DNA from 3 places in the Kitasatospora sp. NPDC089509 genome. Region 2 is predicted to be linked to each of the others. Evidence: riboswitches for the same ligand, from Rfam matches in the RefSeq annotation. Region 2 holds a riboswitch; each other region holds the start of a gene.
The links. Region 2 has a riboswitch for thiamine pyrophosphate ahead of thiO (glycine oxidase ThiO). Riboswitches for the same ligand answer to the same signal wherever they lie in the genome.
Positions count from the first base shown of each region.

Region 1 (5,449 bases), on a different contig from region 2:
CCCAGATCTCGACGCAGTCGGCGCCGTGCGACCCCGACACTCGCTGGGCCGTGCGGCACTGCCATGGTCGATGAAGTCGGCACTTCACGCGCCACCATCAACGCCACCCCCGGACCTCCTTCAGCGTATGCCGAGGGATGGATGCCCCTTGGTAATGCATCGGAAACGACCATCGGGGGATCCCGCGAGCCCATTTCGAGCGGCGCGACTCAGGGTCGACAAGAGGTCATTCCGTGCTCACCCTCCGTCGCCCGAACGCAAGAATTCCGGCAATACCGTGCGCGGAAGGTTTGATTGCCGACCGGAGCGATCAGGTTCCACCGGTACGGGAGTGGACCCCGTTCCGGGTCACCGACCGAGCTGGGCCAGCACCTCGGCCGGCTTGTTGGTGATGATCGCGGACACCCCGAGCTCCAGACAGAGTTCGACGTCGGCCGGTTCGTCCACCGTCCACACGTGCACCTCGTGGCCCAGCTCGCGCAGCCGGGGCACCAGCTGCGGCTTGGCCTTGATCAGCTCGATGCCCGGACCGGCGATCCGCGCCCCGCCCGGCAGCGGTCGGCCCGGACGGAGCCGGCCGAGCAGCGGCAGCATCCGCTCGATCAGGAACACCCGGCGGTAGTCGGGCGCGGCGGCGGCCACCCGGTCCAGCGCGATCGAGGAGAAGCTCATGATCCGGGCGGACGGGCGCTCGCCGTCCGGGGCGGTGCCGATCTTGTACCGCTCCAGCGTCCGCAGCAGCTCGGCCTCGACCCGGCCGCGGAAGCGCACCGGGTGCTTGGTCTCGATCGCGAGGTCGACCGGGCGCCCGCAGTCCACCACCAGTTCCAGCAGCCGCTCCAGTCGCAGCACGCCGCGCAGCTCGGGGTCGGTGCTGGGCCGGCCGGTCTTCCACGCGCCGAAGTCGTACGCCTCCAGCTCGGCCAGGGTCATCGCGGAGACGGTGCCCCGACCGTTCGAGACCCGGCCGATCCGGCGGTCGTGCACGCAGACCAGGTGGCCGTCGGCGGTCACCCGGACGTCGCACTCGACGGCGTCCGCGCCCTCGTCGAGCGCGCGCCGGTAGGCCGCGAGGGTGTGCTCGGGCAGGGCGTGGGAGGAACCGCGGTGGGCGATCACCTGGACGGACGGCACGGTGCGCGGCTTGGACGGGTCTTGGCTGGTCACGGCCATAACGATAGGGGGCGCAGGTGAAGCGGGGGCGAAGACGGCGCCAACCTGCGGGGCCGGGCCGACTCCCGGACGGGAGGGCCCGGCCCCGTGGCCCACCGGGCCTCAGCCCCGGGCGGCGCGCCGGGTCAGCGGGGTGAGCGCCCAGGTGGCCAGGGCCGGCACCAGGAAGGCGAACAGCGAGGCCGAGGTCCACTCCTGCGGGGTGAAGTGCAGTGCCTGCTGGGCGGAGGTCCAGAAGTCCACCCACCAGTCGGCCACCGCGGTCGGCGCGATGAACTGGTAGACGGCGAAGCCCAGCACCCACGGCAGCAGCATCGGCCAGCGGGACGGCGCCCGCTCGGAGAGGTCCCAGCCGAGCCGGCCGGCGCCGAAGAAGTAGTCCACCGCCAGTACGGCGAGCAGCGGCACGAACACCGAGCCGATCAGGCCGAGGAAGTTGCTGTAGGTGTCGGTGAACCGGTCGATCCGCAGGGCCAGCACGGTGGTCAGCACGCCGATGCCGCCGCTCAGCACCCGGCGGTCCACCCGCGGCAGCAGGTTCTGCAGCGACATCGCGGTCGAGTAGACGTTGGCGAAGGACTGGTCGGTCTCGCGCAGCACCAGCACCAGCAGGAACAGCCAGCCGGCCCAGACGCCCAGGAAGGAGTCGAAGATCCGGCTCGGGTCGCCGTCGGACTGCAGCAGCGCCATCAGGCCCAGCACGTAGCACCAGACCTGGGCGACGGTGTAGCCGGAGAAGCTCCCCCAGAACGCCGAGCGCGGGGTGCGCGAGTGCCGGGTGTAGTCGGCGGCCATCGGGACGAAGGAGATCGACACCGCGATCATCGCGTCGGTGGCGCCCAGGAAGCCGTGCCAGTTGCCCGCGCCCGGGTCCGGCACGCCCTGTCGGCCCAGCTGGACGGTGAAGTACACCATCGCGACCGCGACCGCCCCGGCCACGAAGCGGCGCAGCACTGCGATCGAGCCCAGCGGCCAGATCGTCAGCGCGGTGGTGAGCGCGCCCGCGAGCAGCACGAACAGCCAGCGGTAGCCGGTGGTGTGGGCGACGGTCTGGGCGCCCGCCGCGATGGTCAGCAGCTCGAACACGCCCCAGCCGATGCACTGGACGATGTTCAGCACCGTCGGCAGGTAGGACAGCCGGGTGCCGAACAGGCCACGCAGGTTGGCCATCGCCGGGGCGCCGGTCCGGGCGCCGATCAGTGCGGCGACGCCGAGCATCGCGGTGCCGACCGCGGTACCGGTCACGATCGCCGTCACCGCGGCGGCCAGCGACAGCTCGCTGCCCTTCGTGCCGAGCACGGTGGCCGCGGTGGAGAAGCCGATCAGGCTGACGCCGAGGTTCATCCAGAGCGCGAAGTGGTCCCGGAAGCGCAGGGTGCGCGGCGGCTCGGTGTCCAGCACCAGCGGCGCCTCGACCCGATAGTCGAGTACCGCGGTCGCGCCGGAGGCCGGCGGGAAATCCTTGGACGCGGGCGCGCCCGGAGAAGAGGATGACGAAGCAGGCGGCATGGCCGATACTCCCTACGCCGGCATTACCCGGACAGGTTCCGGCGGTCAGCGCCCCCTCGACGGTCCGCCGGTCACTCGCCTGGCGTACGGTCGACATGCGCACTCTCAGCCTGGTCGGTCCAAGCTCCCGCGTGTCAGTTTGGAGCGACAGGCTAACCGGCACGGGTACGAACGCCAAAGGCCACCAGGTGCGCGGTCCGCATCGCGGGACGCCGGGCGGGGGTGGGGAGCCCCGGTCGTCGGTGCCGCCTAAGGATTCTTATGAGTTCTTCAGAGGGGTCCTTACGGCAATCGAATCGGCAGTGCGAAAAACTATGGTCCTTGGTTCTGTCAGCTATGGAGGTCGTCCGTGAGCACCGAGCGCGAGGTTGGGCCCGCCGGGCCGCAGGGGGAGCAGCCCGCGGGGGCGCCGGAGGCGGCCGTTACCGCGTCCGAGGGCACCGCTCAGGGCGGTCACAAGCCGACCATGGCGTTCAGCCGGGTCCCGGAGCCGGCCGCGGAGCCCGTCGTCGCCGAGCCGGTGGCCGGGCCGACGGCGGACGCGGAGCCCGTCGTCGACGGTGGTCACCAGCCGACCATGGCGTTCAGCCGGGTGCCCGAGCCGGCCGCCGAGCCCGTCGTGGCCGAGCCCGTCGAGGTCGAGGCCGCTCCGGCCGAGGGCGGGCACCAGCCCACGATGGCCTTCACCAAGGTCCCCGCGCCGGAGGCCCCGGCCGCGCCGGCCGTCGAGGAGCCCGCCGTCGACCCGGTCACCGGTTACATCGACGCCCCGCCGCCGGTGCTGCCGCCCGCGCCGCCGGTCGCGCCCGCCCCGGTCGCGGCTCCGGCCGCCCCGGCCGCGCCCGCCCTGGCGCCGGGCGTCCCGGGCACCAACCCGTACGCGACCCCGGCCCACGGCGTCCCCGCCGCCGGTGCCCAGGACGGCTACGGCGCCCCGGCCGCCCACGGGCAGGAGCCGTACGGCGCCCCGGCCCCCGGCGCGCCCGCCGGCCCCGCCCACCACCCCTTCGGCGCCGGCCAGCCGCTCGGCGGCTGGGGCGGCCAGGAGACCGGCTCCGGCGGCGCGGGCTACCCCGGCGGTCCCGGCGGCCCGCTCGGCTACCCGGCCGAGTACCCCGGCGGTCCGACCGGCCCCGGCGGCCCGCGCAAGAAGCGCGGTGGCCTGGTGGCCCTGCTCGCCGCCGTCGCCCTGGTCGCCGGTGTCGCGGGCGGCGCGATCGGCGTGGTCGCCACCGACCGCACCGGCAGCCCCAGCCTGGCGGACGACCACCGCAGCACCACCGTCCAGGCCAGCAACACCCAGAAGAACGAGCCCGTCCCCGGTTCGATCGCCAGCATCGCGCAGAAGGCGCTGCCCAGCGTCGTCACCATCAAGGCGCAGGGCAACGGCGAGTCCGGCACCGGCACCGGCTTCGTCTTCGACACCGAGGGCCACATCCTCACCAACAACCACGTGGTCGCGCCGACCCTGACCGGCAGCGGCGGCAAACTGACCGTCAAGTTCGCCGACGGCACCTCCTACAGCGCCTCGGTGCTGGGCCACGCCGAGGGCTACGACGTCGCCGTGGTCAAGATCGACAACCCGCCGAAGGCCAAGCTGGCGCCGCTGCCGCTGGCCGACTCCGACAAGGTCAACGTCGGTGACGCCACCGTGGCGATCGGTGCCCCGTACGGCCTGGAGTCCACCGTCACCAGCGGCATCGTCAGCGCCAAGGACCGTCCGGTGGCCTCCGGCGACGACACCGGCTCGCAGGCGTCGTACATGAACGCCCTGCAGACCGACGCCTCGATCAACCCCGGCAACTCCGGCGGCCCGCTGCTGGACTCCAGCGGCGCGGTGATCGGCATCAACTCGGCGATCCAGTCCAACGCCTCCGCCAACGGCCGGGCCGGCAGCATCGGCCTGGGCTTCGCCATCCCGATCAACCAGGCCAAGTGGGTCGCCGACACCCTGATCAAGACCGGCAAGCCGGTCTACGCCAAGCTCGACGTGCTGCGCAACGACGACTACAAGGGCGACGGCGCGCAGATCCAGACCAAGGACGTCCAGGGCCAGCCGGCCGTCACCCCCGGCGGCGCGGCCGACAAGGCCGGCCTCAAGCCGGGCGACGTCATCACCAAGCTCGGCGGTGCCCCGATCGAGAACGGCCCGGCCCTGGTCAGCCGGATCTGGACGCACAAGCCGGGCGAGACCGTCGACGTCGAGTACACCCGCAACGGCCAGACCATGAACACCAAGGTCACGCTCGGCCAGCGGGACGGCGACCAGTGACCCGCGGGTGACCCCCGGGTGCACGCAATCGTGTGCACCGAAGCCCGCCGGACCCGTTAGGCTGACCTCCGCCTGGAGAGCTGCCCGAGCGGCCTAAGGGAACAGTCTTGAAAACTGTCGTGGCGTGACCCGTCACCGTGGGTTCGAATCCCACGCTCTCCGCTGGTAGGAGAACCACCTGCTCAAGGCGGGTGCCGAGACCACTCGGCACCCGCCTTCGGTGTTTCCCGGGGCGGTTCCCGGGCGGGGTTGACCCTGACACCGTGGGAGGCAGTGGAGTGGGAGCACCATGTTGAACATCGGAGACTTCGCCAGCCACGGCCGGGTGTCGGTGCGGATGCTGCACCACTACGACGCGATCGGGCTGCTCAGGCCCGCCCGGGTCGACCCGGCCACCGGGTACCGCTTCTACGAGGCGGGTCAACTCGCCCGGCTGAACCGGGTGATCGCGCTCAAGGAGCTCGGCTTCACGCTGCAGCAGGTCCGGACCGTTCT
Region 1 is NZ_JBIVHS010000004.1:525,809-531,257, forward strand. It holds gene ACIP4P_RS12060 (ATP-binding protein) at 1-107, opposite strand, end outside; gene ACIP4P_RS12065 (glycerophosphodiester phosphodiesterase) at 349-1,173, opposite strand; gene ACIP4P_RS12070 (purine-cytosine permease family protein) at 1,276-2,682, opposite strand; TPP riboswitch at 2,675-2,823, opposite strand; gene ACIP4P_RS12075 (trypsin-like peptidase domain-containing protein) at 3,032-4,954, shown strand; tRNA gene ACIP4P_RS12080 (tRNA-Ser) at 5,029-5,116, shown strand; gene ACIP4P_RS12085 (MerR family transcriptional regulator) at 5,244-5,449, shown strand, end outside.
Region 1: it holds a riboswitch for thiamine pyrophosphate, as region 2 does, so the genes downstream of both, ACIP4P_RS12070 (purine-cytosine permease family protein) here and thiO (glycine oxidase ThiO) in region 2, are expected to answer to the same signal.

Region 2 (5,449 bases):
GCGCGCTGGAGCGGGCGCAGACCGTCCTGCACTACAAGTCGGCGAAGTACACGATCGAGCGGCCGCTGCAGGTCGGCGCGCTGCTCGCCGGGGCCGGGCCCGGGCTGGTGGAGGCGCTCGGCGCGTTCGGACTGCCGCTGGGCGAGGCCTTCCAGCTGCGGGACGACCTGCTCGGCGTCTTCGGGGATCCGGCGGTCACCGGCAAGCCCGCCGGGGACGACCTGCGCGAGGGCAAGCGCACCCTGCTGGTCGCGCACGCGATGCGCGCCCTGCCGACGGCCGACGCCCGGCACCTGGACGCCCGGCTGGGCGCCCGGGACCTGGCCGCCGAGGAGGTCGCCGGGCTGCGCGAGCTGGTCGCCCGCAGCGGTGCGCCGGAGCTGGTGGAGGCCCGGATCGAGGAGCTGATGCGGCAGTCGCTGGCCGCGCTCGAAGCGGCCCCGCTCGCCGACGGACGGGCCCGCGCGGTGCTGCTGGCACTGGCCGAGGCCGCCACCGTCCGCAAGTACTGACGGACGGCGACGGCCCCGGAGGCCGTCAGACCGCGCGCACCCGGCGGGCCAGCTCGGCGGCGGCCGCCCGCGGGTCCTCGGCCGCGGTGATCGCCCGGACCACCACGATCCGCCGGGCGCCGGCGGCCAGCACCTCGTCCAGGTTGCCGAGGTCGATCCCGCCGATCGCGAACCACGGCCGGTCGGTGGCCTGCTTCGCCGCGTACGAGACCAGGTCGAGGCCCGGCGCGTGGCGGCCCGGCTTGGTCGGGGTCGGCCAGACCGGGCCGGTGCAGAAGTAGTCGACACCCGGCTCGGCGACGGCCGCGTCCACCTCGGACTCGGCGTGGCAGGAGCGTCCGATCAGCACGTCCTCGCCGAGGATCGCCCGGGCGGCGGGCACCGGCAGGTCGTCCTGGCCGAGGTGCAGCACGTCCGGCCGGGCCGCGTGGGCGACGTCGGCGCGGTCGTTGACCGCCAGCAGCTTGCCGTGTCGGCGGCAGGCGTCGGCGAAGACCTCCAGGGCCGCCAGCTCCTGCCGGGCCTCCAGGCCCTTGTCCCGGAGCTGGACGATGTCCACCCCTCCGGCCAGCGCCGCGTCCAGGAACTCGGCCAGATCGCCCTGCTCGCGCCTGGCGTCGGTGCACAGGTAGAGCCGGGCGTCGGCCAGCCGGGCGCGCAGCGTGTCCGCCGCCATCAGATCAGCATCGCCTGGGCGCGGCGCTTGACCTCGGTGCCGCGGTTCTCCCGCAGTGCCTGGATCGGGCTGCCGGGCAGCGACGGGTCCTCGGTGAAGAGCCACTCCAGGATCTCCACGTCGTTGTACCCGCAGTCGCGCAGCACGGTCAGGGTGCCGGGCAGGTGCTTGACCAGGCCCGGGCCGTCGATGAACGCCGCCGGGACCTGCAGCGACTTGTTCGGGCCGCGCCGGACGGCGATCAGCTCGCCCTTCTTGACCATGTTGCGGACCTCGGTGACCAGCACCCCCCACTGCTCGGAGATGTCGGGGAGGTACACCCACTCGGTGACCAGGGCTTCAATCTTGCTTTCGATCTCGCTCACGCCACCAGACTGCCACCTCGGCACCGCCCGGCGCTAAGCGGTGGCCCCCTTGAGCGGCACCGCGGGGTCCGCGGCGAGGGCCCGGTCGAGCACCGCGCCGCGCTCGATCAGCTTCCGGCCCTGGGTGAGGTCGCGCGGCCGGTCCACGGCCAGCAGCGCGCTCGGCGCCCCGTCGCGCAGCCAGAGCACCGACCAGGCGGCGTCCTGCGGGCTGCCGCGCCACAGCAGTTCGTCGCCCGCCGCGTGCCGGCCGGCGTACTGGACCATCCGCCCGAACTGCTCGGACCAGAAGTACGGCACCGGGTCGTACGGCGCGTCCGCGCCCAGCACGGCGGCGGCCGCGGCCCCGCCCGACTGCAGCGCGTGGTCCCAGTGCTGGACGGCCAGCCGGGCGCCGGAGCGGGCCGACGGGTAGCTGACGCAGTCCCCGGCCGCGAACACCCCGGGCAGGGTGGTGCGCAGCCGGCCGTCCACGACCACCGCGCCGGAGCCGTCCAGCTCCACGGCCGAACCGGCCAGCCAGCCGGTCGCGGGCCGGGCGCCGACGCCGACCACCACCTCGTCGGCGGGCAGGCGGGTGCCGTCCGCCAGCAGCACCGCCCCGGGCTCGACCGCGGCCACCCCGACCCCGCAGCGCAGTTCCACCCCGGCCCCCGCGTACCAGGCCGCCATCGCCGAGCCGACCTCGGTCGGCAGCGCCCCGGGCACCGGCGCCGGACCGGCCTCGACCACGGTCACCGCGCAGCCGGCCTGCCGGGCGGCGGTGGACACCTCCGCGCCGATCCAGCCCGCACCGACCAGCACCAGCCGCAAGCCGGGGCGGAGCAGGGCGCGCAGCGCCAGCGCGTCGTCCAGGGTGTGCAGCAGGTGGGCGCGCTCGGCCCCGGGCAGCGCGCGCGGGGTGGCGCCGGTGGCGATCACCAGGGAGTCGTACCGCAGGTCGCCGCCGTCGGTGTGCAGCACGCCCGGGGTGAGGCCGGTGGCGCGGCGGCCGGTCAGCAGCTCGATGCCGAGGCCGTCGTAGTCGATGTCCAGGGTGGTGGCGTCGGCCTTGCCGAGCAGGACGTCCTTGGAGAGCGGCGGCCGGTCGTACGGCGGGTGCGCCTCCTCGCCGACCAGCTGGATCCGCCCGGGCCAGCCGCCCTCGCGCAGCTTCAGGGCGCACTGCGCCCCGGCCAGCCCGGCCCCGACGACGACCACCAGCTCCGTTGCGCTGCTCAGCTCTGCCACGCCCGTCACTGTACCCACGGGCCCGGTGGCCCCCGGTGGCCGCCCGTCCCACCCCTCGCACGGCCCTTCGGCCGGGCCGACCCCCGGCGTTAAGGTGGGTGCACCACACGGGAGCCCGGCGTACCGGGCTGAGAGGCGGGCTGACACGGCCCGCGACCGTCCGAACCTGATCCGGGTCATACCGGCGAAGGGAGAAGAGCAGCTTTGTCACGCTTGTCAGCAGGCAGCCACGCGGACGTACTGGTGATCGGCGGGGGCGTCATCGGCCTCGCCGTGGCCTGGCGCGCCGCCCAGCGCGGGCTGCGGAACGTGATCGTGATCGACCCCCGGCACGGCGGGGGCGCGGCCGGGGTCGCCGCCGGGATGCTCGCCCCGGTCACCGAGCTGCAGTACGGCGAAGAGCCGCTGCTGCACCTCGGGGTGGCCTCCAACCGGCGGTACGAGGGCTTCGCCGCCGAGCTCACCGAAGCGAGCGGCGGCCTGGACACAGGCTACCGCCGCTGCGGCACCATCGCCGTCGCGCTGGACTCCGACGACCGCGAGGAACTGCGCGAACTGCACGCCTTCCACCAGCGGCTGGGCCTGGACTCGACCTGGCTGACCGGCCGGGAGGCCCGGCGGCTGGAGCCGATGCTCGCCCCGGGGGTTCGCGGCGGCCTGCACGTCGCGGACGACCACCAGGTGGACCCGCGCCGGCTGCTCACGGCCCTGGTCGCCGCCTGCGAACGGGCCGGCGTGCTGCTGCACCGGGCCGAGGCCGTCGAGCTGCTGGTCGAGGACGGCCGCGCGACCGGAGCCCGGCTGAGCACCGGGGAGCGGCTGACCGCCGGGCAGGTGGTGCTCGCCGCCGGCCCGCACAGCCACCGGCTGCCCGGCCTGCCCGAGGGGGTGCTGCCCGCGGTGCGCCCGGTGAAGGGGCAGGTGCTGCGCCTGCGGATCCCCGAGGCCTACCGGCCGTTCCTCTCCCGCAACGTCCGCGCGGTGGTGCGCGGCCAACACCTGTACCTGGTACCGCGCGAGAACGGCGAGCTGGTGATCGGCGCGACCACCGAGGAGCAGGGCTACGACACCACCGTCACGGCCGGCGGGGTGTACGAACTCCTGCGTGACGCGCATGAGTTGGTCCCGGGGATCACCGAACTCCCGCTGTCCGAGACGGCCGCCGGACTGCGCCCCGGCTCGCCGGACAACGCCCCGCTGCTGGGCCCGACCGCACTGCCCGGGCTGATCGCCGCGACCGGCCACTACCGCAACGGGGTGCTGCTCACCCCGGTGACCGCCGACCTGCTCGCCGACTACCTGGCGACCGGTGAAGTCCCCGACCTGGCCAGGCCGTTCACGCCCACCCGGTTCTCCCCCGCATCCCCCCTGATGAAGGCCACCGCATGACCGAGATCCGCACGCCCGAGCTCGACACGACCGGGATCGACACGACCGAGATCGAGCTGACCGTCAACGGCGAGCCCCGCCTGGTGCCCGCCGCCACCACCCTCGCGGCCCTGGTGGCCACCGTCAGCACCGCCCACAGCGGTGTCGCCGCCGCCCTCAACGAGGCCGTGGTGCCGCGCAGTTCGTGGCCCGCGACGGCACTGAACAGCGGCGACCGGATCGAGATCCTCACCGCCGTCCAGGGAGGCTGAGCCATGGCCGACGACCTGCTGACCATCGCCGGGACGACCTTCTCCTCCCGGCTGATCATGGGCACCGGCGGAGCACCGAGCCTGGAGGTACTGGAGCGCGCCCTGCTCGCCTCCGGCACCGAGCTGACCACCGTGGCCATGCGCCGGGTGGACGCCACCACCCAGGGCTCCGTCCTGGACGTGCTCACCCGCAACGGCATCCGGGTACTGCCCAACACGGCCGGCTGCTTCACCGCCGGCGAGGCCGTGCTGACCGCCCGGCTGGCCCGCGAGGCGCTCGGCACCGACTGGGTGAAGCTGGAGGTGATCGCCGACGAGCGGACCCTGCTGCCGGACCCGATCGAGCTGCTGGACGCCGCCGAGACGCTGGTCGACGACGGCTTCACGGTGCTCCCGTACACCAACGACGACCCGGTGCTGGCGCGCAAGCTGGAGGACGTCGGCTGCGCGGCGATCATGCCGCTGGGCTCGCCGATCGGCTCCGGCCTGGGCATCCGCAACCCGCACAACTTCCAGCTGATCGTCGAGGACGCGGGCGTCCCGGTGATCCTGGACGCGGGCGCCGGCACCGCCTCCGACGTGGCGCTGGCGATGGAGCTGGGCTGCGCGGCGGTGATGCTCGCCTCCGCGGTGACCCGGGCCCAGGAGCCGGTGCTGATGGCCGAGGCGATGCGGCACGCCGCCGAGGCGGGCCGGCTCGCCCACCGGGCCGGCCGCATCCCGCGCCGCTTCCACGCCGAGGCCTCCTCCGCGATGGCGGGCCGCGCCGACCTGGACTCCCGCGAGCGGCCGGCCTTCTAGCCCGCACCGGCCGCACAGCCCGTGCAGGCCGTGTAGGCCGTGTAGGCCGTGTAGGCCGTGTAGGCCGTGTAGGCCGTGTAGGCCGTGTCACAAGCCGGTCCCGGAGCGGTGTCCGCCGGGACCGGCGGCCGGGCGCCCCACTAGACTCGCCGGGTGGACATGGCCTTGCACGACCCCCTGATCGGCGCCCTGCTCGACAACCGGTACCGGGTCGAGCAGCGGATC
Region 2 is NZ_JBIVHS010000033.1:80,774-86,222, forward strand. It holds gene ACIP4P_RS40600 (polyprenyl synthetase family protein) at 1-512, shown strand, start outside; gene thiE (thiamine phosphate synthase) at 538-1,188, opposite strand; gene ACIP4P_RS40610 (Rv2175c family DNA-binding protein) at 1,188-1,553, opposite strand; gene ACIP4P_RS40615 (NAD(P)/FAD-dependent oxidoreductase) at 1,587-2,783, opposite strand; TPP riboswitch at 2,881-2,993, shown strand; gene thiO (glycine oxidase ThiO) at 2,988-4,172, shown strand; gene thiS (sulfur carrier protein ThiS) at 4,223-4,423, shown strand; gene ACIP4P_RS40630 (thiazole synthase) at 4,427-5,224, shown strand; gene pknB (Stk1 family PASTA domain-containing Ser/Thr kinase) at 5,384-5,449, shown strand, end outside.

Region 3 (5,449 bases), on a different contig from region 2:
CGAGCGGGCGGCCAACGACGGCGCCTACCTGCGCTTCCTGCGCGAACCGCGGATGTCCGCCGGGCTGTACGCGCTCTCCCCCGGTGACACCGACACCCAGACCGCGCACGACCAGGACGAGATCTACCAGGTGATCAGCGGTCGCGCCGAGCTGACCGTCGGCGCCGAGACCGCGACCGTCGGGCGCGGCAGCGTGGTGTACGTCCCGGCCGGCACCCCGCACCGGTTCCACCACATCACCGAGGAACTGCGGGTGCTGGTGGTGTTCTCCCCGCCGGAGGACTGAACCCCGGAGAGCGGGGCCTCGGAGGGCCGGATGACGGAGGACCGGACGCGGGCGGACTGAACCCGGGCGGGCCGGACGACGGAGGACCGGACGCGGGTGCCGGGGCCGGTCGGGCTAGGGTCGTTCGCATGACCCGTAGCCTCAGCCTCACCGACGAGCTCTGGGCGTCGATCGAGCCGATCTACGCCGAGATCCTCGCCCACCCCTTCATCGGCGGCCTCACCGACGGCACCCTGCCGCGCGAGGCCTTCCGCCACTTCGTCGTCCAGGACTCGCACTACCTGCGCGACTACGCCCGCGCACTCGCCGTCTGCGCCGCCAAGGCGCCCGGCGAGGCGGACGTCCGGGCCTTCGCGGACGACGCGGTCGGCGCGCTCGCCGCCGAACAGGGCATGCACGCCGAGTTCCTGACCGCCTTCGGCGGCACCGCCGCGGAGGCCGCCGCCGAGCCGGTGCTGCCGACCACCCGGGCCTACACCAGCTACCTGCTGGCCACCGTCTACGGCGGGTCCTTCGCCGAGGCGCTCGGCGCGGTGCTGCCCTGCTACTGGATCTACGCCCGGGTCGGCGAGGCCCTGCTCGCCCAGGGCTCCCCCGACCCGCTGTACGCCAAGTGGATCGGCACCTACGGAGACGAGGCCTTCCAGTCCGTGGTCCGCCGGGTGCTGGCGCTCACCGACCGGATCGGCGAGGAGCTCTCGGCGGCCGAACGGCGAAGGGTGGTCGAGCACTTCGGGACCACCTCGCGCTACGAGTGGATGTTCTGGGACGCCGCCTGGCGCGGGGAGCGCTGGCCGGTCTGACCGGTTCACCCGCCGTTTCTCGGGGGTCCCCCCGGGGGTGCGGATAGGGGTGATCTAGGGGTTCTCTCCGGGCCGCAGGCCCTCGTTCCGGCGTCTGCGCCCCCGTACGATCGAAGTGTCGAAGCAAGCGGGATGCGGCCACCGGACGGCAGCCGACCCGAGGGGAGAAGGAGAACCGACATGGCTGAGCTCTGGAAGTCGCTGCCCTCCTGGGTGCGCAACATCGTCATCCCGGTGCTGGTCCTGGTGCTGGCCTGGAACATCATCGCCTTCGTCTTCGGCGTCGTCGGCGCCCTGCTGAGCATCGTGATCAAGCTGCTGGTGGTCGTCGGCATCGCCGCCGCCGTGGTGATCCTGGTGAAGAAGGCCGCCAAGAGCTGACCCCGCTCCGCGCGCCGCACGTCGGACTCCGCGCGGAGCACCTCCGGAGGCCCGGTACCCCGTTCGCGGGGGCCGGGCCTCGGCCTTTTCCCGGTCGCCCCCCCGGCGCCGCCCCGGTCTCCTCCCGCTCTCGTCCCGGCCGGATCCGTTCCGGGGACCGTCTGGACCTGCGGCGATCGGCTCGCTACCGTGTTGGGCGTCATGTGCAGGCAACACCGCCTGCGACGCGGGAGCTCGGAGCACCGGGCTGAGAGGACGCTGACCGGACCGTCGACGGACGGACCGACGGCTGCGTCGACCGCAGGAACCTGGACCGGGTAATGCCGGCGTAGGGAGTATGAGGTCAGATGACCACGTTCGAAGCACAGCCGCAGTCTGCCCAGGGCGCCCCCAGCAGCGAGCGCACCGGCTACCCGACGCCGGCCTGGCGCAAGGCCTACCGCGACGGATCCCGCCCCGACCTGCGGGTCCCGTACCGCGAGGTGCAGCTCACCAACGGCCGGACCGTCCCGCTGTACGACACCTCCGGCCCGTACACCGACCCGGCGTACGAGCCCGACGTCCGGCGCGGCCTGCCCGCCCTGCGCGACGCGTGGATCCGTCAGCGCGGCGACGTCGAGGAGTACGACGGCCGCGAGGCGCGCCCCGAGGACGACGGCATCAAGCACACCTCGCCGCGCGGCGGGAACCTGCGGAACCTGGACGCGGTCTTCCCCGGCCGCCCGCGCCGTCCGCTGCGCGGTCGCGGCGGTGTCGCCGTCACCCAACTCGCCTACGCCAGGCGGGGCGTGGTGACGCCGGAGATGGAGTACGTGGCCCTCCGGGAGGGCCTGGAGCCGGAGTTCGTACGGGACGAGGTGGCCCGCGGCCGGGCCGTCATCCCGGTGAACGTGAACCACCCCGAGGTGGAGCCGGCCATCATCGGCACCAACTTCCTGGTGAAGATCAACGCCAACATCGGCAACTCCGCCGTCACCTCCTCGATCGAGGAGGAGGTGGAGAAGATGACCTGGGCCACCCGCTGGGGTGCCGACACCGTCATGGACCTCTCCACCGGCCGCAACATCCACACCACCCGCGAGTGGATCCTGCGCAACTCCCCCGTGCCGATCGGCACCGTGCCGCTCTACCAGGCCCTGGAGAAGGTGGACGGCAAGGCCGAGGAGCTGAGTTGGGAGGTCTACCGGGACACCATCATCGAGCAGTGCGAGCAGGGCGTCGACTACATGACCGTGCACGCCGGCGTGCTGCTGCGGTACGTCCCGCTCACCGCGCGCCGCAAGACCGGCATCGTCTCGCGCGGCGGCTCGATCATGGCCGCCTGGTGCCTGGCGCACCACCAGGAGAACTTCCTCTACACCAACTTCGAGGAACTCTGCGACATCCTGGCGGCCTACGACGTCACCTTCTCGCTCGGTGACGGCCTGCGCCCCGGCTCCATCGCCGACGCCAACGACGAGGCGCAGTTCGCCGAGCTGCAGACCCTCGGCGAGCTCGGCCGGATCGCCCGCGAGCGCGGCGTCCAGGTGATGATCGAGGGCCCGGGCCACGTCCCGATGCACAAGATCAAGGAGAACATGGATCTCCAGAAGGAGATCTGCGACGAGGCGCCGTTCTACACCCTCGGCCCGCTCACCACCGACGTCGCCCCCGGCTACGACCACATCACCTCGGGCATCGGCGCCGCGATGATCGCCTGGTGGGGCACCGCGATGCTCTGCTACGTCACGCCCAAGGAGCACCTGGGCCTGCCCAACCGGGACGACGTCAAGACCGGCGTGATCACCTACAAGATCGCCGCGCACGCCGCCGACCTCGCCAAGGGCCACCCCGGCGCCCAGGCTTGGGACGACGCCCTCTCCGACGCCCGGTTCGAGTTCCGCTGGGAGGACCAGTTCAACCTGGCCCTCGACCCGGAGACCGCCCGCGACTTCCACGACGAGACCCTCCCCGCCGAACCCGCCAAGACGGCCCACTTCTGCTCGATGTGCGGCCCGAAGTTCTGCTCGATGAAGATCTCCCAGAAGATCCGCGACGAGCACGGCGACGGCTCCACGGCCGTCTCCAGCGACTTCGACGCCGAGGCCCTGGCCGGCATGGCGGAGAAGTCCGCCGAGTTCGCGGCCCAGGGCAACAAGGTCTACCTCCCGCTGGTCGACTGACGCCGGACACCGGATAACGGTCACCTGAGCGCCGTCCCCGGAGCTTCTCCGGGGGCGGCGCTTCGTCGGTTCCGGCCTCAGGCGGTGGCTGCGGTGGCGCCGGGGACGTCCTGGGGGTACCAGCGGAGTTCGACGGTGTTGCCGTCCGGGTCCTGGACGTAGAGGGAGGTGGCGGTGCCGCGGGCGCCGTAGCGGGGGCCGGGGCCGTCGAGGACGGTGAAGACGCCGGAGTCGACGACCTCCTGCCAGTCGAGGGGTTCGACGGTGAGGCAGATGTGGTCGACGTTGGACTCGTGGCGGGGGCGGTGGAAGAGGTCGATGATCGTTCCGGGGGAGACCCGGACGGAGGGGAAGGAGACCTGGCCGGCCCGCCACTCGTCGACCCGGACCGGCTCCAGGCCGAGCAGGCCGGTGTAGAAGGCGAGCGACCGCTCGATGTCGGCGACGTTGAGGACCAGGTGGTCGAGGGCGACGACGCGCATGGTGATCGGCTCCGGTGGTGAGGGTTCGGTGGGGACGGGTTCCACGATCCTCCGGCCGGGAGTGATCTTCAACGGCTGATCGCCGTACGATCGTTGAGTCGGACTAAACGATGCCGGGCGGGGAACGGGGGCGGCATGCTGGAGCGGCTGGAGGTCGAGGTCCTCCTCGCACTGACCGAGGAACTGCACTTCGGCCGGACGGCCGAGCGGCTGGGCCTGACCACCGGCCGGGTCAGCCAGGTGGTGCGGAAGCTCGAACGCCGGATCGGTGCACCGCTGTTCGAGCGCACCAGCCGTTCCGTGCGGCCCACCCCGGTGGGGCGGCAGCTGGCGGCGGACCTCGGGCCGGCGGTGGCCGCGATGGCGGAGGCGCTGCGGCGGGCGGTGGACGCCGGGCGGGGGGTGACCGGGGAGCTGCGGGTGGCGTTCCTCGGGGAGTGGACGGCGCCCGTGCTGCTCAAGGTGGTGGCGCTGTTCGGCGAGCGGCACCCGGACTGCCGGGTGGCCGTGCGGGAGGTGCAGCTGTCCAACTCCCGTGCGAGCCTGGAGGACGGCTCGATCGACGTCCTGGTCGCCTCCTACCCCTTCGACGGCATGGCCGTCGGCCCGGTGCTGCTCACCGAGCGCCGGGTGCTGGCCCTCCCGGCCGGGCACCCGCTGGCGGCCGAGGCCTCGGTGTCGCTCGACGTGCTGGCGGACCACCCGGTGGTGCAGTACCCGGCGGTGACCTCGGTCGGCTTCAAGCGGGACCGCACCCCGGACCGCACCCCCTCGGGGCGGCCCGTCCCCAAGGGGCCGTCCGGCGGGACCTTCTCCGAGATGCTCAGCCTGGTCGCGATGGGCCGGGGCGTCCTCCCGGTCGGCGAGCTCTGCCGGCTCTACTACCCGCGCCCCGACCTCGCCTACGTCCCGATCCACGACGCGCCACCCATCGAGCGCGGCCCGGTCTGGCGCCCGGGCAACACCACCGAGCGGGTCCGCGCCTTCGTCCGCGCCGCCGCCGAGGTGGCGGGCGGGGCGGGTCAGCCGACGTCGTCCGGGCCGGTGAAGTCGGGCGGGGTGTAGCCGGGGCCGGTGAAGTCGGGCGGGGTGAAGGCGGCGGGGCGGGGGGTGCGGCCGTCGGGGTCGGTGAGGCCGTCGGGGCCGGGGCTGGTGAAGGCCGGCGGGGTGTAGCCGGGGCTGGCGAAGTCGGGGCTGGTGAAGCCCGGGGCGGGGCGGCCGGGGACGGCGGGGAGGTGGGAGTGGAGGTAGGGCAGCAGGCCGCGGGTGCGCAGGGCGGTGCGCCATTCGGTGCGGGCGGTGGCGAGTTCGGCGGCCAGTTCCGGGTCGGTGCCG
Region 3 is NZ_JBIVHS010000020.1:23,456-28,904, forward strand. It holds gene ACIP4P_RS32055 (cupin domain-containing protein) at 1-286, shown strand, start outside; gene tenA (thiaminase II) at 415-1,089, shown strand; gene ACIP4P_RS32065 (DUF5326 family protein) at 1,270-1,470, shown strand; TPP riboswitch at 1,687-1,822, shown strand; gene thiC (phosphomethylpyrimidine synthase ThiC) at 1,818-3,632, shown strand; gene ACIP4P_RS32075 (VOC family protein) at 3,710-4,114, opposite strand; gene ACIP4P_RS32080 (LysR family transcriptional regulator) at 4,250-5,179, shown strand; gene ACIP4P_RS32085 (hypothetical protein) at 5,137-5,449, opposite strand, start outside.
Region 3: it holds a riboswitch for thiamine pyrophosphate, as region 2 does, so the genes downstream of both, thiC (phosphomethylpyrimidine synthase ThiC) here and thiO (glycine oxidase ThiO) in region 2, are expected to answer to the same signal.